DNA from 4 places in the Methylobacterium sp. WL19 genome. Region 1 is predicted to be linked to each of the others. Evidence: riboswitches for the same ligand, from Rfam matches in the RefSeq annotation. Region 1 holds a riboswitch; each other region holds the start of a gene.
The links. Region 1 has a riboswitch for cobalamin ahead of FV220_RS21485 (TonB-dependent receptor). Riboswitches for the same ligand answer to the same signal wherever they lie in the genome.

Region 1 (5,456 bases):
GACCCAGTGGGTGACGGCGCCGACCCAGTTCCAGCCGCGCTCGAACCGCGTCGTGTCGAGCACGATCTCGCCCGTCCTTTCCGAGACGTAGAGCTCCGTGCCGGTCGCGTCGTTCAAGGCGACCTTGTGGAAGGGTCGCAGGGGATCGTAGCGCGCCGTCACCGTCCATTGGTCGCGCTCGACCTCCTCCACGGACGCGCCGGGACCGGCCCCGGTGAGGCGCCGGGCCGCCTCGCCATCGACCGGCCCGGCCGGTGCGCCGGTTCGCGCCGAGAGGGTGATGCGGCGGCCGTCGCTGGCCGACATCCGGTAGAAAGGCTCGTCCCCGCGCATCTCCAGATCGAGGCTGCGGGGCATGCCCTGCAGCCCGGCGGCGGCCAGGGCCTCGTCAGGCGAGACCGCGACCGCCTCCCATGCCATCGGGCGAAGATGCGCGAGACGCTCCGTCTCCGTGAGGCTCGGGAACGGCACGTAGAGCATCACCAGCCCGGAGCCGATCCACAGGGCGAAGAGCAGCCCGGTGGCGATGCCGAGCCAGCGATGGCCGAGGACCAGCCACCGCTTCCCTCGTTTCAGCGGGCTCACCACGCGACGCTGTAGGCCACCTCGAACGAGCGCGGTCGCCCGAGGATCCAGTTGGTGCCGATCCCGTCCACGGCGTTGCCGCTGATGGCGTAGGTTGTGTCGAACAGGTTGTAGACGCGAAGGCTCAGGCGCGAGGCCGGGGTGACCTGATGGTCGAGGCCGAGATGGGCGAGGGTGTAGTCGGGCCGTGGCGCGGTATTGGAGAAGTCGCTGAAGACCCGGCCGACATTCTGCAGCCCGATCCTGGCCTCCCAGTCGCGGGCGAAGGCCCAATTGAGCCAGACATTGGCGACGCGCTCGGGCACGTCGATGGGCTGGTTGCCCGCATAGGACACCGCCCCCTCCCGGAACTCGTCGTATTGCGCGTGGAGCAGAGCGAGGTTGGCGTCGATGCGCCAGCCATCGGGCAGGCGCAGGGCGAGCGCCCCCTCCACCCCGTGCGAGGATTGCCGGCCGACCTGGGTCGAGACATTGGGCTGGCCCGGCACCGCCGAAATCAGCTTGTCCTTGACGATGCGGTAGCCGGCGAGCGTCCATTCGAGGGCGCCGTTCAGCGCGAGGCCCTTGGCACCGACCTCGATCTGCTCGCCGGTGGAGAGGTCGAAATTGGCGTTCGATTGCGACAGGCTGATGAGGCTCCCCACCGGATCGGTGGCGGTGGCGTATTGCACGTAGAGGGCCGAATCCGGCGTCGGGTTGTAGACGAGGCCGAAGCGGTAACTCAGGGCCTCGAACGAGCGCGCGAAGGTGTCGCCGGTCTGCAGGTTGCGCCGGTGCAGGGTCGGCGCGTCGAAGCGCACGCCGGTGAGGAAGGAGAGTTGGTCGCTGAGGATCAGCCGGTTCTCGGCGAAGACCGAGGCCTGGTTGGTGCTGGTGGCATAGGCCGGGCTCGCGCGGCCATTGGCCGGAAACTGTCCGGGATCGTAATTGAACGGATCGACGCTGGTGACGAGGTTGCTGCCCGCGCTGGAGAAGTTGTTGGTGTGGCGGAAATCCACGTGGTTCACGTCGAACCCGATGGCGAACTCGTTGCGGAAGCCGAAGACGTTGCCCTTGAAGGCCGCGTCGAAGCGGTTCCCGACCTGCTCCTGTTGGTGGTAGATTTCGGTATAGCTGGACCGGTCGATGAGGCCCGTGCCGCGATTGAAGCTGTATTGCTCGACATCGAGCCAGTGGCGACGGCTCTGCAGCCGGTAGGCGGTGTTGCGGATGGTGATGTCGGCGCTCGGCGTCCACTCGGTCTTGAGCTGGGTCCAGTTGTCGGACCAGATGACCTTCGCGCCGTCGACATTGTAGTTGTTGTTGCGCAGGGACTGGACGATCCGGCCATCGACCAGCGGCGTGCCCCAGTAGCGGGCGGGCTCCTGGTAGCCGAGATCGTGGCTGAGGGTCACCGCGAGATCGGGGTTCAGCTGGAACAGCAGCGCGCCCGAGACCGCGAGGTTGCGGAAATCCCCGTTCGGGCTGGTCCAGCCGCCGTCGCGGTTGCCGCTGACATTGAGGCGGTAGGCCACCGCATCGCCGATGGGACCGCCGAGATCGACGGCGAGGCGCGCGAGCCCATCCGACCCGGTTGCGGCGCGGGCGGCATGGATCGGCGTGAAGCTCGGCTTCTTCGAGACCACGTTGACCACGCCGCCGATGGCGCCGTCGCCGTAGAGCACGGAGGCCGGGCCGCGCAGCACCTCGATCCTCTCCACGTTCCATGTGTCGAACGGGAAGGTCACGGTGCCGGCGCCCACGAACAGGCGGGTGCCGTCATACAGCTGCTGGATCGAGTTCGGGCCGGCGAAGCCCCGGCTGGAGAAGGCGCCGTTGCCGTTGCCGGGCGACGCGATGGTGGTGATGCCGGTGGCGTTCTGCGTCACCGCCTCGACCACCGTGTTCTGGCCCCGGATGCGCGCGGTCTCGCCGCTGATGACGTCGATGCTGGCGGGCGTCTCCAGCGGCGTCAGGCCAAGGCGACTGGCGCTGCGGGAGGGGGTCGAGAGGTTGAGCCCGACCGGGTTGGCGCGGGTGAGGCCGACCCCGCTCCCCTCCACGGTGAGCTGGTCGAGGGTGACGGCATTCTGGCTGACGGAATCCTGTGCCCGGACCTGACCGGCGAGCAGGGTCGAGCCGAGGAGCGACGCGAGGAAAGCGGTGGCGCGGGCCGTGGATGTCCGGCCGGGGGCGCGGTGGGTGACCTGTCTGGGCATGTTCGTTTTGGCAAACCGGAGTGATCGCTGGCCGAGTGCCGCGCCCCCTCTGCTAAATCGTATGTTATAACGTTACAATACGGCGAACCGGGCAAAATGCCTGCGTGCGGGACCGGACGGTCTCGCCGAAGGCATGCCGTGGAGCGATTCTGTAACGGAAGGAACGGGAACGATCGGGCATCGCAGGCAGACGGCGGGCGCGGCTCAGCGCAGTGGCACGTCACCGCGAACGAAACCGATGCGTTCGCGACATGCGAACGCCCCGACACCCCACCAGGACACCCCGCCCGATGCGTTTCGCGTGTGACCACGACTGACGGCAGGTCTCCTGGCTCGCGGGTCACCGCCCTCTCATCGTCTTCCCAGGTGATCACCCAGTGACGTGTTGATGAAGGACTCGCCGCTTACAGTTGCGGGGGCAGCCGCGGCATCGGACACAAGGTCCTCACCGCGTTCCCTTTTGATCCCCCGAAGAGGAACCGTCATGCTCAAGCTAGTCGAGGCCGGGAGACCGCGTCAACGACGTCACGGCAACAGCCCAAAAGAAAAGCCCCGGATCTTTCGATCCGGGGCCAATCTCATCGGATGCGCGTCGCCTACCAGCGGTAGGTGACGGAGCCGGTGATGCGGCGGCCGTCGCCGTAATTGCAGCCGACATATCCGCCGAGCTGGGCGCAGGTGCCGACATACACTTTGTCGGCCAGGTTGTTGGCGGCCACCTGGAAGCGCCAGTTGTCGAAGGAATAGCGGATCGACGCATCCATCAGGAAGTAATCCGGCACGCGGATGGTGTTGGCCGTATCGCCGAACGTATCGCCGATGTAGCGCACGCCGAAGCCGAAGCCGAGACCACGGAACAGGCCAGTCTGGACGGTATAGTCGGCCCAGTTCGAGATCACGATGTTCGGAACCTGGATCGGCCGGTTTCCGGTCGCGTCGGGCAAGGGGAACGGCGGGATGTCCCTGGTCACCCGGGCGTTGAGGGCGGTGAGCGAACTGAGCAGGCGGAACCCTTCGGCGAGTTCAAGGGTCGCCTCGGCCTCGATGCCGTTCACCGTGATCTCGCCGGTCTGGTAATAGGCTTGCTGCAGTGGATCGGTCCCGTCGAAGGTCAGGGCGTTGGTCTTCTTGGTATTGAAGTAGGTCAGCAGGAAGGTGCTGTTCGATCCCGGAGGCTGGAACTTGATGCCGCCCTCGATGGTCTCGCCGATCTCGGGCTTGGCGGGGCCGATCGAATACGTATCCGGCACGGCCGGGACGAATTGGCTCCGAGTGCTCGACTGGATGTAGAACGGCAGCACGTTGAACGAGCGCGCGGCGGCGACGTAGGGCGTCAGGCCGTTGTCGAAGAGATACGACAGTCCGACGCGGCCGCTATAGGATTCCGCATTCTGGGTGACCCCGAAATTGGTCGGGATCGCGTTCGGGACGCCGATACTGTTCAGCGTCGTACGAACGGCATCCAGGGCGGGGTTCTGCACGTCCGTCCGCGTCTTCACCCAATCGTAGCGGGCGTTGGCGCTGAACAGGAAACCGTTGCCGAACTTCACCTGATCCTGGGCGTAGATGCCGGTCTGCTCCTGCGACAGCCGGCTCAACAGCGTCCTCTGCAGGGGGGCGACGGCCGAGCCATAGGTCGGGTTGAGGACATCGATCGGGCCGACGAGTGCCGGACCCACGCCGGTAATGAGGAAGCTGGGATCGAAGAACGACTGGGTCGGGCCGCCCCTCTGGTCGCTCTTGTTCTGAATGTTGCTGTAATCGATGCCGAGCAAGGCGGTGTTCTTGAACCAGTCGAACACGTGCTCGTGCTGGATCTGGGTATCGACGGTGAAGACGCCGTAATCCTCCAGCCAGGTCTGGGCCGAACGGTTGATGAGCGAGGGTGAAGCCGTATTGTTCAGCCCGGTCGGGTAGATGCTGTTGTAGTTGGTGCTGGCATGGGCGTAGCGCAGATTTTGGCGCACGGTCCATTCGTTGTCGAAGCGGTGCGAGAACTCGTAGCCCGCCATGGCCCGCTCGGACTTGAAGCGGCTGAAATCGGGCTCGCCGAGGAAGCGGTCGCGCAGGTTGGCCTTCAGCGGGTTCGACCCGTTTGTGTAATATTGCGGGATCAAGCGGTACTTATCGCCCGAGACATCCTTCTGGTAATTTCCCAGAAGCGTCAGGCTGGTATCGGCCGACGGCCGGAACGTGACGGCCGGGGCGATGTACACCCGGTCGAGGTCGACGTAATCGGCCTGGGTGCCACCGTTCCGCAGGAAGCCGGTGATCCGGTAGAGGATGGTCTTCTCGGGGTTGGCCGGACCGCTCAGGTCGAAGCCGAACTGCTTGCGGTTGTAGGTGCCGTAAGAGCCGAAGATCTCGCGCAGGGGCACGTCGAGGGGCTTCTTGCTGACGAAGTTCACGAGTCCGCCCGGATCGTTCAGGCCGTAGAGACCCGAAGTCGGCCCGCGCAGGACGTCGATGCGCTCGATCCCGTAGGGCTCCTGCGGGAAGCCGGAGAAGCTCGTGAGTGGCAGGCGCAGGCCGTCGCGGTAGACGCCGCGGATGGTCTGGTCGAAGCCGCGGATGATGAGTTGGTCGAAGCGCCCGTCATCGCCCTGAGGGGAAGCATAAACTCCTGCTGTGTAGGCCAATGCATCAGCGAGGTTCTGCGCGCCGCGATCCTCG
Region 2 (5,456 bases), on a different contig from region 1:
GAGCTCTCCGAGTTCGAGTTCGTCGTCCGTGGCCGCGGCTACCTCAAGAGCGTCGCCGACATCGAGAGCATCGTCCTGAGGACGGAGGCGGGCACACCCCTGCGGGTGAAGGACGTGGCTCGGGTCGAGCTCGGTCCCGACGAGCGCCGCGGGATCACCGAGATGAACGGCGACGGCGAGGTCGCCGGCGGGATCGTCCTGCAACGGTTCGGTGCCAACGCCCTGAACGTCATCGAGAACGTGAAGGCCCGGCTTTCCGATGTCGCCGCCAGCCTGCCCGAGGGCACGGAGATCCTTCCGGTCTACGACCGCTCGCACCTCATCGAGGCGGCCATCGAGACCCTCAAGGGCACGCTGATCGAGGAAAGCGTCATCGTAGCCCTCGTCTGCGTCGTGTTCCTGCTCCACGTCCGCAGCGCGCTGGTGGCGATCCTGATGCTGCCGGTCGGCATCCTCATGGCGTTCGCGGGCATGAAGGCCCTCGGGCTCGGGGCCAACATCATGAGCCTGGGCGGCATCGCCATCGCGGTGGGCGCCATGATCGACGCCGCCATCGTGATGATCGAGAACGCCCACAAGCACCTGGAGCGGGCGGACCCCGGCAAGCGCCGGGTCGAGATCCTGATCGAGGCCGCAAGCGAGGTCGGGCCGTCGCTGTTCTTCTCGCTCCTCATCATCACCGTGAGCTTCCTGCCGATCTTCACGCTAGAGAGCCAGGAGGGCCGCCTGTTCGGTCCGCTGGCCTTCACCAAGACCTTCGCCATGGCCGCGGCGGCGGTGCTGTCCCTGACACTCGTCCCGGCGTTGATGGCTTTATTCGTCCGGGGCCGGATCATTCCGGAGCACCGCAATCCGGTGAACAGACTCCTGATCTGGATCTACCGACCGCTCATCGCAGGCGTCCTGCGGGCGCGGGTGCTCACCATCCTGTTGGCCCTCGTCGTCCTGGCGGCGACGGCATGGCCGGCGAGCCGGCTCGGCTCCGAGTTCATGCCCGACCTCGACGAGGGCACCTTGATGTACATGCCGACCACGCTGCCGGGCATCTCGGTGACCAAGGCCGGGGACCTGCTCGCCACCCAGGACAGGATCATCAAGTCGTTCCCCGAGGTCGCCTCGGTCTACGGCAAGGCCGGTCGGGCCAACACCGCGACCGACCCGGCGCCGTCCGAGATGTTCGAGACCATCGTCAACCTGAAGCCGAAGGCGGAGTGGCGACCCGGGGTCACGACGGCGAGCCTGAAGGCCGAGATGGACGCCGCGCTCCAGTTCCCCGGGGTCTCGAATGCCTGGACCCAGCCGATCCGCGCCCGCATCGACATGCTCTCGACCGGCATCCGTACGCCGGTCGGGATCAAGGTGCTGGGGACGGACCTTTCCGAGATGGAGAAGGTCGCCCGCCAGGTCGAGGCGGTGGTGAAGGCGGTGCCGGGCACGTCGAGCGCCTACGCCGAACGGGTGCAGGGCGGCTACTTCCTCGACATCACCCCCGACCGCGAGGCGCTGGGCCGGTACGGGCTGACCGTCGGCGACGTGCAGGACGTGATCGGGATGGCGCTCGGCGGCGAGAGCGTCACCAACACCGTCGAGGGCCGCGAGCGCTACACCGTCAACGTACGCTACCCGCGCGCCTTCCGCTCCGACCCGCGCTCCATCGCCTCCGAGGTTCAGGTGCCGATCCCGGGTGGGGGCACGGTACCGCTCGGTGAGGTCGCCAAGGTTCAGTTGAACCGTGGCCCGACCCAGATCCGGACCGAGAACGGGCAACTCGCGGTCTTCATCTACGTCGACGTCGCCGGTCGCGACCTCGGGGGCTACGTCGCCGAGGCGCGGGCGGCGGTCGCCAAAGAGGTGAGCCTGCCGCAGGGTACCCTCGTGCAGTGGAGCGGTCAGGTCGAGTACCTCGACCGGGCGACGGCCCGGCTCAAGGTCGTGGTGCCGCTGACGCTGCTGATCGTGTTCCTGCTGCTGTACCTCAACTTCCGTCGACTGACCGAGACCCTGATCGTGATGCTGTCGCTGCCGTTCGCGCTCGTCGGCGGGGTCTGGCTGATGTGGTGGATGGGCTTCAACCTGTCGGTGGCGGTGGCCGTCGGCTTCATAGCACTGGCAGGCGTCGCGGCCGAGACCGGGGTGATCATGCTGGTCTACCTCGATCATGCGCTGGCCGAGATCCGGGCCGGATGCGACCGCGCCGGACGGGCACTCACCCGTGCCGACCTGCGGAGGGCCATCATGATCGGCGCGGTGGAGCGGGTGCGTCCGAAGATGATGACGGTGGTCGCCATCATGGCCGGGCTCCTGCCGATCCTGTGGAGCACCGGATCGGGCTCTGAGGTTATGCAGCGGATCGCGGTCCCCATGATCGGCGGCATGGTCTCGTCGACCGTCCTGACCCTCGTGGTAATCCCTGCGGTCTACGGCCTGGTGAAGGGCTGGGGACTGCCGCGGTCCGAACCGAATGCCATCGACCCCGAGGCCCGACTTGTAACGTTATGAACACACAGGGCGGAAAACCCCGAAGCGACATTGACGCTGGGCCATTCCCTCAGGTCCTGTATGTCCGACGGTTCCTCCCCGGAGGATCAAAAGGGAACGCGGTGAGGATGAGGTCCGAAAGGGCCTTCCCGAAGCCGCGGCTGCCCCCGCAACTGTAAGCGGCGAGCCCATCATCAACACGTCACTGGGTCTTCGGGCCTGGGAAGACGATGAGAGGGCGGTGACCCGCGAGCCAGGAGACCTGCCGTCAGTCGTGGTCACACGCGAAACGCATCGGGCGGGGTGTCCTGATGGGTGTCGAGGCGCCCGGCTGCCCTAACGGCAGGCAAGCGCCCAGGCCTCGTTCGCGGTGACGTGCCACAGACGTCGCCCGAGGCTTGTCCCGTGTCCTTTCCTTCCCGAACCGCGTGCTTGCGCACGCTCGCGCTCGCCTGCGCCGCCCTTTCCGGTCCCGTGCTCGCGCAACAGGCCGCCGCCCCCTTCGCCGATGTCCCGCGCGGGGCCGAGGCGGCCGTCACGCTCTCCGAGCTTTCCGTCTCCGCCACCGGCGTGCCGACGCCCGTCGACCAGGTCGGATCAAGCGTCACCGTGCTCACCGCCGCCACCCTGGAGGCCCAGCAGCGCCGCACCGTCCCGGATGCCCTCCAGCAGGTACCGGGCCTCAACGTCGTGCAGACCGGCGGCCCGGGCGGTCAGACCTCGGTGTTCATTCGCGGCTCGAACTCGAACCACGTGAAGGTGCTCATCGACGGCATCGACGCGACCGACCCGTCGAACCCGAACGGCTCCTTCGACTTCGGGCAACTCCTGACCGACGACCTCTCCCGCATCGAGGTGCTCAGGGGTCCCCAGAGCGGCCTCTATGGCAGCGACGCCATTGGAGGCGCGGTCTCCTTCACGACGAAGCGTGGCGAGGGACCGGCCAGGGCCACCGCGCGGATCGAGGGCGGCTCGTTCGGTACCTTCAACCAAAGCGGCAGGATCAGCGGGTCGGAGGACGGCTTCGACTATTCGGTCTCGATCCAGCACTTCCGTGCGGCCGCGACGCCGGTGACGCCGCCGAACCTCGTCCCGCTCGGCCGGGCGATCCATCCGAATTTTTACGACAACGAGACCGTCTCGGCGAAGTTCGGCTACCAGTTCACCGACACCTTCCGCATCAACTCGGTGACGCGCTTCATCAATTCCCGTCTCCTATTCACGGGAACCGACTACAGCACCTTCCCAGCCTTCCCGGCGGCGTTCCGGAGTGCCGCCGACGTGCAGCAGGTCTTCACCCGCAACGAGGCCGAGTGGACACCGTTCGCTGGGTTCCACAACCTCTTTGCGATCAACTACTCGAACTTGTTCAACAGACAGCAGGGCCCCCTCGACCCCCTTGCGACGCCGGACGCGACGACGGGCCTGGGCGAGCGCACGCGCTACGAGTACCGCGGGGACTACCAGCTCTCGCCCGGCAACCTCGTCCTGTTCGGCGCTCAGCGTGACGACGAGAGCCTGTCGACCACCGACCCGAGCCCGTTCGGGGCCGGCAACTTGCGGGCGAGGAACGGCAACACGGCCGGCTACGGGGAGGTGCAGCTGACGCCCTTCGAGCGGGCGTCGTTCGTTGCCAACATCCGCCACGACGAGAACGACGCCTTCGGGCCGGCCACCACCTTCCGCGTCGCGCCGAGCTACATCCTGCCCTTCACCGAGACCCGGATCAAAGGCAGCGTCGGCACCGGCTTCAAGGCGCCGACCCTGAGCCAGCTGTTCCAGAGCTTCCCGGCCTCAAACTTCTTCGCCAACCCGAACCTCAGGCCGGAGGAGAGCCTCGGCTACGACGCCGGCATCGAGCAGCCCCTGGGGGACCGCGTCCTCGTCGGAGCGACCTACTACGCTAACGATTTCAAGAACCTCATCACCTCGAACGCGACGTTCACTTCGAACGAGAACGTCGGCCGGGCCGAATCGTACGGGGCGGAAGCCTTCGTCGCTGTCCGGTTCTCCGATACCCTTACGGGCCGGATCGACTACACCAACACGGTGACCAAGAACGAGATCACCAACCAGGAGCTCCTGCGACGGCCCCGCCACAAGGGCAGCGCGACGGCCTTTTGGACCCCCCTCCCGGGCCTGACCGTCAGCGGGACCGTGATCGTGCTCGGCCACTTCGTCGACGGCAACCGCGACTTCTCGGTGGCCCGGCTCAAGAACCCGGGCTTTACCCTGGTCAACCTCGCGGTGAACTACGACGTCAGCGAGACGGTGAGCGTGTTTGGGCGGGTCGATAACCTGTTCGACCGCCGCTACGAGAACCCCACCGGCTTCCTCGGGGCAGGCCTCGCCGTGTACGGCGGCGTCCGCCTGACCGCGTTGTGAGACCGCCGATGGCAAGACGGTCCGGCTTCGCGGTCCTGACGGTGATGCTGGCGGTCAGCCAAACCTGGTCGATTGCCGGTAGGATGGCCGCCCCAGCATCCGGGGAACCCCGGCACGTCGTCTCGATGAACCTCTGCGCGGACGAGCTCGTCCTTCGGCTTGCCGACCGCGATCAGGTCGCCGCCGTGACCTACCTCGCTCAAGACCCGCGCGGCTCGACCGTCGCACGGGAGGCCGCCGGCATCGCGGTGACGCGCGGCCTGTCGGAGGAGATCGTCGCCCTGCGGCCCGACCTCGTCGTCGCCGGTGCCTTCACGACACGGACTACGGTGGGCCTTCTGAAGCGCGTCGGCTTCCCCCTTCTCGAACTCGGCGTACCCACCGACTTCGAGGGGGTGCGGGCCCAGATCCGGACCGTCGCCGCGGCCCTCGGGCACCCGGCGCGCGGCGAGGTGATGGTCGCGGACCTCGACGCGCGGCTGGCCCGGGTGATGCCGGCGGCCAAACCCTTGCGGGCCCTCGTGATGCGTCCGAACGCCTTCACGGTGGCACCCGGCAGCCTTGGCGACGCGGTGATCCGTGCCGCCGGCCTC
Region 3 (5,456 bases), on a different contig from region 1:
GTCGCCCGTCGCCTCGCCGGGCAGGGGCGACGTGACGAAGGCCATGAAGGGAGCAACGGATTCATGCGGCAGTCGGACCTGGACCTGGGCCTGCGGACGGCCCGCAGGCCTCCGGCCATCGTCGATGGACGCAGCGACGAGGATGCATTTCAGGGCCGCCTCGTTCAGGCAGCGGTCGCGGGCCGCCTCGAAATGCGGGTTCACCCGCTGGGGCGGTAATCCGATGGTCAGGTCGTGGGTATAGGCGAGCTTCGCATCGCCCGTCTGGGCGAGAGGGCGAGCCACCGGAGAGAGGCGTGCCATCGCCCGGCTGTCCGAGGCCTGAAACTCCGGTTTGGGCGGACGTGAATCCGAGCACCCACCGATCGCCGCGAGAGCCGCCAGGCCGGACGCGACCACGAGGCCGCGGCACCCGCGCGCCGGGATCCGTCGGGCGGTCAACGCGCTCACCCCGCCAGGGCGGCTGCCACCGCCCCTTGGTCGAAACCCTTCAGCCCGATGACCACGAGCCGGCCGTCGCGGTTCTCGCTCGCCCGCCAGGGGCGGTCGTAATGATGGGCGATGCGGGCGCCGACGCCCTGGACCACGAGGCGCATCGGCTTGCCGGTGACCTCGGCGAAGCCCTTGATCCGCAGGACGCCGCTGGTCTCGGCGGCGCGGGCGACGCGGGCGGCCAGATCCTCGGCGCTCGCCGTGGCAGGCACGGCAATGGCCACGGAGTCGAAATCGTCGTGATCGTGATCCTCGCCCTCGCCGTGATGCGAGGGGCGGGCGTCGAGATCGTCCTCGGCGGCGGCGCCGAGACCGAGGATCACGCGCGGATCGAGGCGGCCATGCTCGGCCTCGACCATCTTCACCGCGCGCGGCAGCTGGCGCTCCACCTCGGCGCGGACCTTGGCCTTGCCGGCTTCGTCGAGGAGGTCGGCCTTGTTCATGACTACGAGGTCGGCGCAGAGGAGCTGGTCCTCGAACACCTCCTCCAGCGGGTTGTCGTGATCGACGCTGGCATCGTCGGCCCGCTGGGCGGCGAGGGCCGCCGGATCGTCGGCGAAGAAGCCGGCAGCGACGGCGGGGCCGTCGATGACCGCGATCACCCCGTCCACGGTCACCCGCGAGCGGATCGCCGGCCAGTGGAAGGCTTGGACCAGGGGCTTCGGCAGAGCGAGGCCGGACGTCTCGATGAGGATGTGCTCGGGCGGGTCGGCCCGGTCGAGCAGCTTGTTCAGGGCCGGCACGAAATCGTCCGCCACGGTGCAGCAGATGCAGCCATTGGCCAGTTCCACGATGTCCTCGTCCTGGCAGCCCTCGATGCCGCAGGCGGCCAGGAACGATCCGTCGAAGCCGATATCGCCGAACTCGTTGACGATGATGGCGAGCCGACGACCGCCGGCATTCTCCACGAGGTGACGCACGAGGGTCGTCTTGCCGGCTCCGAGGAAGCCGGTGACGATCGTGCAGGGAATCTTCTCGACGATGCTCATTCGGCGGCGTCCGGAATTCTGTCCGCGCGCGGCGGAGGAAACGGGGGAATGCGGGCGACGACACCTTTGCGGAACGCTTCCGGCCGTGCCTTCCAGGGCACGATGCCGTCGGGCGTCTCCGCGTACAGGCCGATGCCCGCGAGGATGGTCCTGGCGGATTCGATCGGGTCGAGGTCGCCGTAGACGTAGGTCCAGCGGCCCTCCGACGCCACGGCGACCGTGCATGGGCGCTTGCAGACCGACAGGCACTCCACGCTCTCGACCGCGATGCCCTCGATGGCGGCTTCCGTCACCGCTTCGCGCAACGCCGAGACGAGGCGGGCCCCGGCGCGGGGCTCGGACGTGTCGCCGGCCGTGCGACAGGTGGCGCAGACGTAGAGTGCGACCGCGTTGCCGGCCGGGATGTCCTCGTCAGGCATGCGACGTCGCTGGGTTCTTGCGCCCGACGCTGTTCCAGGCCCAGCCGAAGGCGAGGCCGATCACCGCCCAGAACACGAAGGCGATGCCCAGCGACCGAGCGGCGAACTGGGCCGCGTAGCCCGGGGGCAGGGCGGAGGCGGCGTGGCTCGTCTCCGGAGCGCCTGCCAGATGCGGTGCGACGAGGAGCACGATCCCTCCGGCGATGGCGATGGGGGAGCGGCGGATCGCGATGAGGTAGAGCCCCATGGCGGTGGCGGCCGCAGTCATGATCCACCAGAACTGGCGTTCGGCGAGCGGAGCCGCCTCCATGCCGGGCAATTCCGGCGGCAGGCCGAGGGCCGGGGCGAGAGCCACGGCGAGGAACCCCGCAATGGCGAAGCGCAGGCCGGTTTCCGGGCTCGGCTCGCGCCCGCAGGCGATGAGAGCCGCGCCCAGCAAAAGGGCATAGCCGACGCCGCCGACCAGGGTCGCGAGGGCGGTGAAGACCATACGGGGCAGGCCGGGCCCGGGCTGCCAGGCCGGTGCGACCTCGCCGCCTTCGACACCGTCCGTCTTGCCGCCATGGTCGTGGCCCGAATGGACGGGGACGATGAGGGAGGCCGGCGAGGCGCCGCGCGGCATCCATTGCGCGGCCGGCGCCGTGGCTTCGCCGCTCTCGTAACGCTCGGCCGCGATGATCAGCGGCGAGGTGAGGGCGAACTGCAAGCCCGTGGCGACGACAGCCGCCAGGAAGCCGGCGACCAGGGCCGCCGACACGAGTCGGATCATCATGGAATCAGGTCCTGACTGAGCGCGTGGCGGTCAGTGGCAGGGGAAATTCTGGGCGTGCCGGAAATCGTGGGCCGCGTTGTGCAGCGCCATCGCCGGGGCGAAACCGGCCATGAAGACGAGCCCGAGGCCGAGGAAAGCGGCCATGAGCACCGCGCCGAGACGCTCGTTGCTGCGGGTGCCGGTAAGGACGAGGGTGTTGGTGGTCATCGTGTCAGGTCTCCGGCCGCCCCGCCGGCGGCGTTCGAGGATCGAGCGGGAGGACGATGTGGTCCCCTTCGGATGGCAGGTCTCCTGGCTCGCGGGTCATCCGGTCCTGCCGCCTTCCCGGATCGCTCCGGTGGCCGATGGCAGGCCCGTCTCCGCTCACAGTTGCGGGGGCAGCTGCGGTTTCAGGCGCGAGCCCTCACCGCATTCCCTTTTCACCCCGTCACCGGGGCACCGTCCGAAGCTCGCTTCTACGCGCTCGCGCGACCGCTGACAACGCGCCGCCAAAGCGTTTTACCGCCTTTGACGGGGCAGGGCGGTTTCGCGCTAAAGGAAGCCATGCGGCAGCCTTCCCCAAGAATGACACTGGTCCTCGGCGGCGCTCGCTCGGGCAAGAGCCTGCACGCGGAGCGCCTCGTCGAAGCCCATCCGGCGCCCTGGCTCTACCTCGCCACCGCGCAGGCCTGGGACGACGAGATGCGCGAGCGCGTCGCCCTTCACCGGTCGCGCCGCTCGGCCGATTGGATCACCCGGGACGTACCGATCGACCTGGCCGAGGCCGTCGCCGCGGCGACCGGGCCGGTGCTGGTCGATTGCCTGACCCTGTGGCTCACCAACCTGATCCTGTCCGAGGCGGACGTCGAGGCCGCGACCGTCGCGCTGATCGAGGCCTGCGATCGCGCGCCGGGGCCGGTGGTGCTCGTCGGCAACGAGGTTGGGCTCGGCATCGTGCCGGACAACGCGCTTGCCCGCCGCTTCCGCGACGCGGCCGGGCGCCTGCACCAGCGCCTCGCCGCGCGGGCCGACCATGTGGTGTTCATGGTGGCGGGACTGCCGATGATCGTGAAACCCCAACCCGGAGCAGCCGCATGAGCGAGTCAGACACGAACGATCCGGAGGCCGAACGGCATCGCGAGAAGATGGAGAAGCGCAAGGCCATCCAGGACGCCGAGGTCGCGGCCAAGACGATCGAGAAGGGCCTCCTCATCGTCAATACCGGCCCCGGCAAGGGCAAGACCACGGCCGGGCTCGGCCTCCTCCTGCGCGCCTTGGGCCATGGCTGGCGGGTCGGCGTGGTCCAGTTCATCAAGGGCGCCTGGGACACCGGCGAGAAGCACGCGCTGAAGGCTTTCGGCGACCAGATCGAATGGCATACGCTCGGCGAGGGCTTCACCTGGGAGACCCAGGACAAAGCCCGCGACATCGCGGCGGCCGAGCATGCCTGGGCCAAGGCCGAGGAATTGATGGCCGACCCGACCATCCGCCTCGTCCTCCTCGACGAGCTCAACATCGCCTTGCGCTACGATTACCTGCCCATCGACGCCGTGGTGGCGGCTTTCCGGGCGCGCCGGCCCGATCTCCACGTCATCGTCACCGGGCGCAACGCCAAGCCGGCCCTCATCGAGGCCGCCGACCTCGTCACCGAGATGGGCAGCGTGAAGCACCATTTCGCCGCCGGGGTGAAGGCACAGGAGGGGATCGAGTTCTGACTACTGGGCGCGGTCAGGCCCCAGCGCCGACCGGCTGGTTCTCGTGGAGGACGAGCTTCAGCGTGGCGACGAAATCCTCCAGGGCGGTGCGATCGAGGTCGCGCTGCAAGGCCCCGTGGGCGACGGCGTTGCGCAGGTTCGCGATGGGACGAAGACGATCCGCCTCGTCCGGCGTCACGATGCCTTCGCCCGCGAGCTCCTCGATCAGCCGTGCGGGCGATTGAGAGTGTGACAGGCGGTTCGGAATCAAGGCCCGCCCGATGGCTTCGAAGGTCGACCAGCCTAGCAGCAGAGCCGCTTCCATCTGGCCGGCCGCGATGAGGGCCTCGACCTTCGTGATCGTGCGGTCGATGATGTCTGGCGTCACGCCGTCGATGGCGGGCACGCCGCCGCCGGAGCGGGCGTAGTAGATCCGAAGCTCCCAATCGGTGACACCGAGGAACCGGTCAGCGACCCTTTCCCGGCTTCCGGATCGCGTGCCATCCCGTACGATTTCGATCGCCAGATTCTTTGGTTTGCCAAGCGCGATGGCGTCTGGAACGTAGTCGCCCATGAAGGAGGGCAGAAGCTGGCGTGAAGGGTGAGTATAGACCTCGTAGCCGGCATCCGTAAGTGCCGGGATGATGAGGTCGAGGACCGGCCGTTCTGATTCCATGCCGCTCATGCCAGTTCCTCGAAGGGATCGTCCGAAAGCCTTACGTATAGGATCGGCTTCTGTGCCGACAGAGCCGCCGCCAGGAGTGGGCTCGGCTGCGTGAAAGAAAACACCCGCTGCGGTTCGAACTTCTGGATGACTACCCGTTCGATCTGGGAATCGTCCATGTAGATATGCTGGTTGAGGGCATCGAGAACCAGTTTGACGATATTGTCCACGTCGCCCTGCACGGGGCCGACCGGGAAGTAGAACAGCGTCACGGCGAGTTTGCCCTCGCAGGCGAAGTGGTTCTCGGGCAAAGAGCCGTCGCTTGCCGCCCGGACCTTCTGCTTCCACTGCGATTTGGAACTCGGTCGGGCCGATTGGAACGAGACCGGTGTGCCGCTGACGAGGAACTCGATGGGAAAGATGAGCTCCACGAGAGATCACCTGGCG
Region 4 (5,456 bases), on a different contig from region 1:
CGGACTTCAAGGCCTTCGCCACCGCCATAGGGCTGCCGACAGCAGATGCGACGCGCTTGGCCGGTCCTGTTCAATGTGAAGGTGTCGATCTCTTCCTTGGATGGGCCGCCGACCGACCATCCAGCGAAGGCTTCTCAATCGTGGACGGCCGCAAATCCGACTCCGGCTTCTTCGACGAGGATTGATCAACCAGGGACCACGCATGAAAAACGGCGAGGCTTCCGCCCCGCCGCTCGATCAGCTGAGTCTTTCGGTCGTCAGAGGCCCATCATGGTCCTGGCGGAGCCAACGACCGTTGCGAGAAAGCCGAAGGCGAACGCGCCGATCATCGCGTAGCTGAAACCCTTCATCTGCATGATCGAAGCCCTATCGACCGATTAGCAGCGGTTCCCGCCGGAGGTCTGGCCGTACTGCTGAACGGGGAAGTTCTGCTGGTTGGCATTGCCCTCGGCGGCCGAGCTCATCGGGCAGTTGGCCGGGTTACGCGAGAAGGCGCTGTCGCGGGCACCAAGCGAGCCAGTAGCATCGACCTCATACGAGTTGAACGAGGTGTAGCGGGACGGACGCTCGAAAGCCATCGCGGACGAGATCGGAGCAACGCCAAGAACAAGAGCGGTGGCGATGGCGGCGATACGGGTCTTCATGTGGATGACTTAGCTCCTTTGCGCTACAGTCCTGGGATCAGGTCTGTTTGTTGCTGTATGAGACTAAGATAGGGTGCCGATCTAATTCTTGACGTGCCGGCGCGCACGCAATGGCGTGGATTAACTCTCCTGTAGCGGAGGCCATGACCCCACACGAAGAAGTCGCCTAAGGCAAAGGTAGCGATGTGGGTGAGGAGCGGGCGGTAGGGCGGATGGCGTGAGGAAGAGGAGCGTCCCCAACAAGGCACAGGGCAGTGCCATAAGCACTTGTTGAATACCGCTGCGTGTTGGCTCCGCGATCCCGTGCGTCGTATGGGGCTCGCGGAATCGTTAAGGGAGTTGACCGGCATGGCAGATGGAGTGCGGCCTACGCAGTCGCGGTTAGGGCTGGCCGTCACAGTGGCCTTCGCGATCCTGTTTGCAGGGGTCGGTACGCTCGGCTGGGGCTGGTACCGCTACGTCACCGCTGGCCCAACGCCCTACGACGAGGTTGGCATCGAGGTGAACCGCCGTCTGCCAGAGTCGCTACGGACTTGGGGTTGCGAGCGCATCAAAGAGCGTTTCCCGCGCTCTGTGCCACCCTACGGTTGCCAGCCCGGGCAGATCTGATCGAGGCTGGCGACGCAGTTTATCTCACCCCTCCACTCTTCCGCGAGCAAGCTCGTGGGACCCAGAAGGTGCACAGCGTCAGTAATCTGACGACAACAACCTCAGCTAGAAGCTACCGCACTTCAGAGTACGGCCCCCGAAACAGGTCGCCCGAGGCCCTTCGCCTGAACAACGTTCGCCACCGCCGGCGCCGATGTTCAGGGCGATCGTGGTTCATGTGGCAGCGCTGACATAAGGCTGCGAGGTTCCTGTCCGCATTGTTGGCAGTGTCGTGATCGCGATGTGCGGTTGCCAGCACGACTTTGGTAGAGCGGAGGCTCCCGAGATCCTCGAAGCTCGGGAGGATCCTTAGGGCGTGCCCAGTTCCGTCGCGCCAGGAGCCGGTCTCCGCATCCCACCAACGTCCATCACCCAGGTGATAGACAGCCTTTCCATGAGGCCGCCCACAGCTCTCGCAAGCCCCCCCGGCGCGTTGGAAGCGTATCACTGCAGAGAGCTGCGGCCAGTCGATTGGATAAAAGAAGCGATGTTCGCGCCGGATCGGCATCGAGATCAGGCCTCGCTGACTGTAGCTGCAGCCTGACTGCGGGCCCGGGCCTGGGGGAAATAGCTGTAGAAGGTGTCCCGACTGATCCCGAGCCGTTTAGCGATAGCTGCGATCGAGATGGTGCCGGATTGCAGCAGGGCGCGGCCTACCTCGATATCAGCCTCGGTGAGCTTCTTTGGCCGGCCGCCCTTCCGGCCGCGGGCCAGCGCCGCTTTCAGCCCTTCCATTGTCCGCTCGCGGTTCAGGTCGAGAAAGTACTCGGCCATGGCGCCGTGCATCTGCAGAGCGAAGCGACCGTGAGCCGTGTCGCTATCAAACTGCTCGGTGAGGCTTCGGAAGTGAACCTCCTTCGTCCGCAGATTGTCGATCGTGCGCATCATCTCAACGAGCGAGCGACCGAGCCGATCAAGCTTCCAGACTATGAGCACATCGGTCGGACGCAGGTAGGCGAGAGCGGCATCGAACTCAGGACGTTTCGTGCCGGCCTTTCCAGATTTCTTCTCCTCGAACAGTCGTTCGCATCCGGCCTTGGTCAGCGCATCGCGCTGCAGGTCGAGGTTCTGATCGAGGGTAGAGACGCGGGCATATCCGACGAGCATGTCGGGATAGTGATTCAAGCACGTTTATCTGGCAATAGAAAACCAGTCATATTTTCCCGACATAAACGGAGCCGTTTGCCCCCGATTAGGAAGCACATCCAGCATATGTCGGGAAAACGATCGAATATCGGACATGGATGCTGATAGCGCGATCGTCTCGTTTGGGTGGTTATGCGAAGGTCTGCTTTCGGGCCGAATTTTTGAAAAGCGGACGCTGCATAGCACCGAGGCAAACCTTCGTAAGTGCTGACCTGTAACCTTCCAGGCACACATCGTCGGAAAGCCTTTGCGTGCCATTGACGGCGGACGCTTTGATCGCGCTCCTTATCTCCGACGGTTCCTCCCCGGAGGATCAAAAGGGAACGCGGTGAGGATGAGGTCCGAAAGGGCCTCCCCGAAGCCGCGGCTGCCCCCGCAACTGTAAGCGGCGAGCCCATCATCAACACGTCACTGGGTCTTCGGGCCTGGGAAGACGATGAGAGGGCGGTGACCCGCGAGCCAGGAGACCTGCCGTCAGTCGTGGTCACACGCGAAACGCATCGGGCGGGGTGTCCTGATGGGTGTCGAGGCGTTCGGCTGTCCTTACGGCAGGCAAGCGCCCAGGCCTCGTTCGCGGTGACGTGCCACAGACGTCGCCCGAGGCTTGTCCCGTGTCCTTCCCCTCTCGATCCGCGTGCTTGCGCACGCTCGCGCTCGCCTGCGCCTCCCTTCCCGTATCCGCCCTGGCGCAGCAGACCGCCGCCCCCTTCGCCGACGTCCCGCGCGGGGCAGAGGCGGCCGTCACGCTCTCCGAGCTTTCCGTCTCCGCCACCGGCGTGCCGACGCCCGTCGACCAGGTCGGATCGAGCGTCACCGTGCTCACCGCCGCCACTCTGGAGGCCCAGCAGCGCCGCACCGTCCCGGATGCCCTCCAGCAGGTGCCGGGCCTCAACGTCGTGCAGACCGGCGGCCCGGGCGGTCAGACCTCGGTATTCATCCGCGGCTCGAACTCGAACCACGTGAAGGTGCTCATCGACGGCATCGACGCGACCGACCCGTCGAACCCGAACGGCTCCTTCGACTTTGGGCAACTCCTGACCGACGACCTCTCCCGCATCGAGGTGCTCAGGGGTCCCCAGAGCGGCCTCTACGGCAGCGACGCCATCGGCGGCGCGATCTCCTTCACGACGAAGCGTGGCGAAGGACCGGCCAGGGCAACCGCGCGGATCGAGGGCGGCTCATTCGGGACGTTCAACCAGAGCGGCCGGATCAGCGGGTCGGAAAACGGCTTCGACTACTCGGTGTCGATCCAGCATCTCCGGGCTGCCGCAACGCCTGTGACGCCGCCCAACCTCGTCGCCCCAGGAACGACGACCCGCCCGAACTACTACGACAACGAGACCGTCTCGGCGAAGTTCGGCTACCAGTTCACCGACACGTTCCGAATCAACTCGATCACGCGGTTCATCAACTCGAAGCTGCTCTTCAGCGGCGACGACTATGGCACCTTCCCGGTGACGCTGGGCGGCCTGCGCAGCCAGGCGGACGTGCAGCAAGTCTTCACCCGCAACGAGGCCGAGTGGACACCGTTCGCCGGTTTCCACAACGTCTTCGCGATCAACTACTCGAACCTCTACAACCGCCAGGTCCAGAACGCGTACGACCCGTTCAACCCGCTCCCGACCGCCGGCCTCGGCGAGCGCACGCGGTACGAGTACCGCGGCGACTACCAGCTCTCGCCCGGCAACCTCGTTCTGTTCGGCGCGCAGCGTGACGACGAGAGCCTGTCGACCACCGATCCGAACCCGTTCGGTTCCGGCAACCTGCGGGCCAGGAACGGCAATACCGCCGGCTACGGCGAGATACAGCTGACGCCGTTCGACCGTGCCTCTTTCGTCGCCAACGTTCGCCACGACGAGAACGACGCCTTCGGACCGGCCACCACGTTCCGCGTCGCCCCGAGCTACATCCTGCCGTTCACCGACACGCGGATCAAAGGCAGCGTCGGCACCGGCTTCAAGGCGCCGACCCTGAGCCAGCTGTTCCAGAGCTTCCCGGCGTTCAACTTCTTCGCCAACCCCAACCTCAAGCCGGAAGAGAGCCTCGGCTACGATGCCGGCTTCGAACAGCCGCTCGGCGAGCGCGTTCTCGTCGGCGCGACCTATTACGCCAACGACTTCAAGAACCTGATCAACACCAACGCCAGCTTCACCTCGAACGAGAACGTCGGGCGAGCCGAATCCTACGGGGCCGAGGCCTTCGTTGCGGTCCGGTTCACCGACACGCTCTCGGGCCGGGTCGACTACACCAACACCGTGACCAAGAATGAGATTACCAACCAGGAGCTCCTGCGCCGGCCCCGCCACAAGGGCAGCGCCACCGCTCAGTGGACGCCGATCCCCGGCCTGAGCTTCAGCGGGACGGTGATCGTGCTTGGCCACTTCGTAGACGGAAACCGAGACTTCTCGATCCAGAGGCTGAAGAACCCGGGCTTCACCCTGGTCAACCTCGCGGTCAACTACGACGTGAACGAGACGGTGAGTGTGTTCGGCCGGATCGATAACCTGTTCGACCGCCGCTACGAGAACCCCACCGGCTTCCTCGGGCCGGGCCTCGCCGTGTACGGCGGCGTCCGCGTGACGACGTTCTGAGGATTGCGATGTCGATGCGATGGACGCTGGCTGCGCTAGCGATTGCGGTCTGGCCTGGTCTGTCAGGTGCGGGGTGGGCGGCAGACGAGCCGGCGCATCCGGTCCACGTCGTCTCGATGAACCTCTGCGCCGACGAGCTGGTCCTGCGGCTCGCCGACCGCGACCAGGTCACCGCAGTGACCTACCTCGCCCATGACCCGCGCAGCTCCACCGTCGCGCGGGAGGCCACCGGCATCGCGGTGACCCGTGGCCTGTCGGAGGAGATCGTCGCGCTCCGGCCCGACCTCGTCGTGGCCGGAGCCTTCACGACGCGGACCACGGTGGGCCTGCTCAAGCGCGTCGGCTTCCCCCTTCTCGAACTCGGCGTACCCAACGACTTCGAGGGGGTGCGGGCCCAGATCCGGACCGTCGCCGCGGCCCTCGGGCA

Region 2: linked by a shared signal. The riboswitch ahead of FV220_RS07415 (TonB-dependent receptor) and the one ahead of FV220_RS21485 (TonB-dependent receptor) in region 1 are both predicted to bind cobalamin.
Region 3: linked by a shared signal. The riboswitch ahead of FV220_RS13440 (CbtB-domain containing protein) and the one ahead of FV220_RS21485 (TonB-dependent receptor) in region 1 are both predicted to bind cobalamin.
Region 4: linked by a shared signal. The riboswitch ahead of FV220_RS18220 (TonB-dependent receptor) and the one ahead of FV220_RS21485 (TonB-dependent receptor) in region 1 are both predicted to bind cobalamin.

Annotation. Positions count from the first base shown of each region.
Region 1 covers NZ_VRVC01000145.1:1,505-6,960, reverse strand. The annotation lists gene FV220_RS21490 (PepSY domain-containing protein) at 1-588, opposite strand, end outside; gene FV220_RS21485 (TonB-dependent receptor) at 582-2,783, opposite strand; cobalamin riboswitch at 3,084-3,282, opposite strand; gene FV220_RS21480 (TonB-dependent siderophore receptor) at 3,380-5,456, opposite strand, start outside.
Region 2 covers NZ_VRVC01000025.1:35,878-41,333, forward strand. The annotation lists gene FV220_RS07410 (CusA/CzcA family heavy metal efflux RND transporter) at 1-2,499, shown strand, start outside; cobalamin riboswitch at 2,551-2,763, shown strand; gene FV220_RS07415 (TonB-dependent receptor) at 2,911-4,863, shown strand; gene FV220_RS07420 (ABC transporter substrate-binding protein) at 4,947-5,456, shown strand, end outside.
Region 3 covers NZ_VRVC01000060.1:23,431-28,886, forward strand. The annotation lists gene FV220_RS13420 (DUF4349 domain-containing protein) at 1-303, opposite strand, end outside; gene cobW (cobalamin biosynthesis protein CobW) at 447-1,481, opposite strand; gene FV220_RS13430 (DUF1636 domain-containing protein) at 1,478-1,900, opposite strand; gene FV220_RS13435 (CbtA family protein) at 1,893-2,672, opposite strand; gene FV220_RS13440 (CbtB-domain containing protein) at 2,703-2,879, opposite strand; cobalamin riboswitch at 2,936-3,130, opposite strand; gene cobU (bifunctional adenosylcobinamide kinase/adenosylcobinamide-phosphate guanylyltransferase) at 3,237-3,749, shown strand; gene cobO (cob(I)yrinic acid a,c-diamide adenosyltransferase) at 3,746-4,366, shown strand; gene FV220_RS13455 (hypothetical protein) at 4,380-5,030, opposite strand; gene FV220_RS13460 (RusA family crossover junction endodeoxyribonuclease) at 5,027-5,440, opposite strand.
Region 4 covers NZ_VRVC01000101.1:37-5,492, reverse strand. The annotation lists gene FV220_RS18245 (hypothetical protein) at 1-185, shown strand, start outside; gene FV220_RS18240 (hypothetical protein) at 378-644, opposite strand; gene FV220_RS26175 (hypothetical protein) at 1,366-1,800, opposite strand; gene FV220_RS18225 (recombinase family protein) at 1,806-2,399, opposite strand; cobalamin riboswitch at 2,717-2,929, shown strand; gene FV220_RS18220 (TonB-dependent receptor) at 3,050-5,029, shown strand; partial or broken gene FV220_RS18215 (ABC transporter substrate-binding protein) at 5,038-5,456, shown strand, end outside.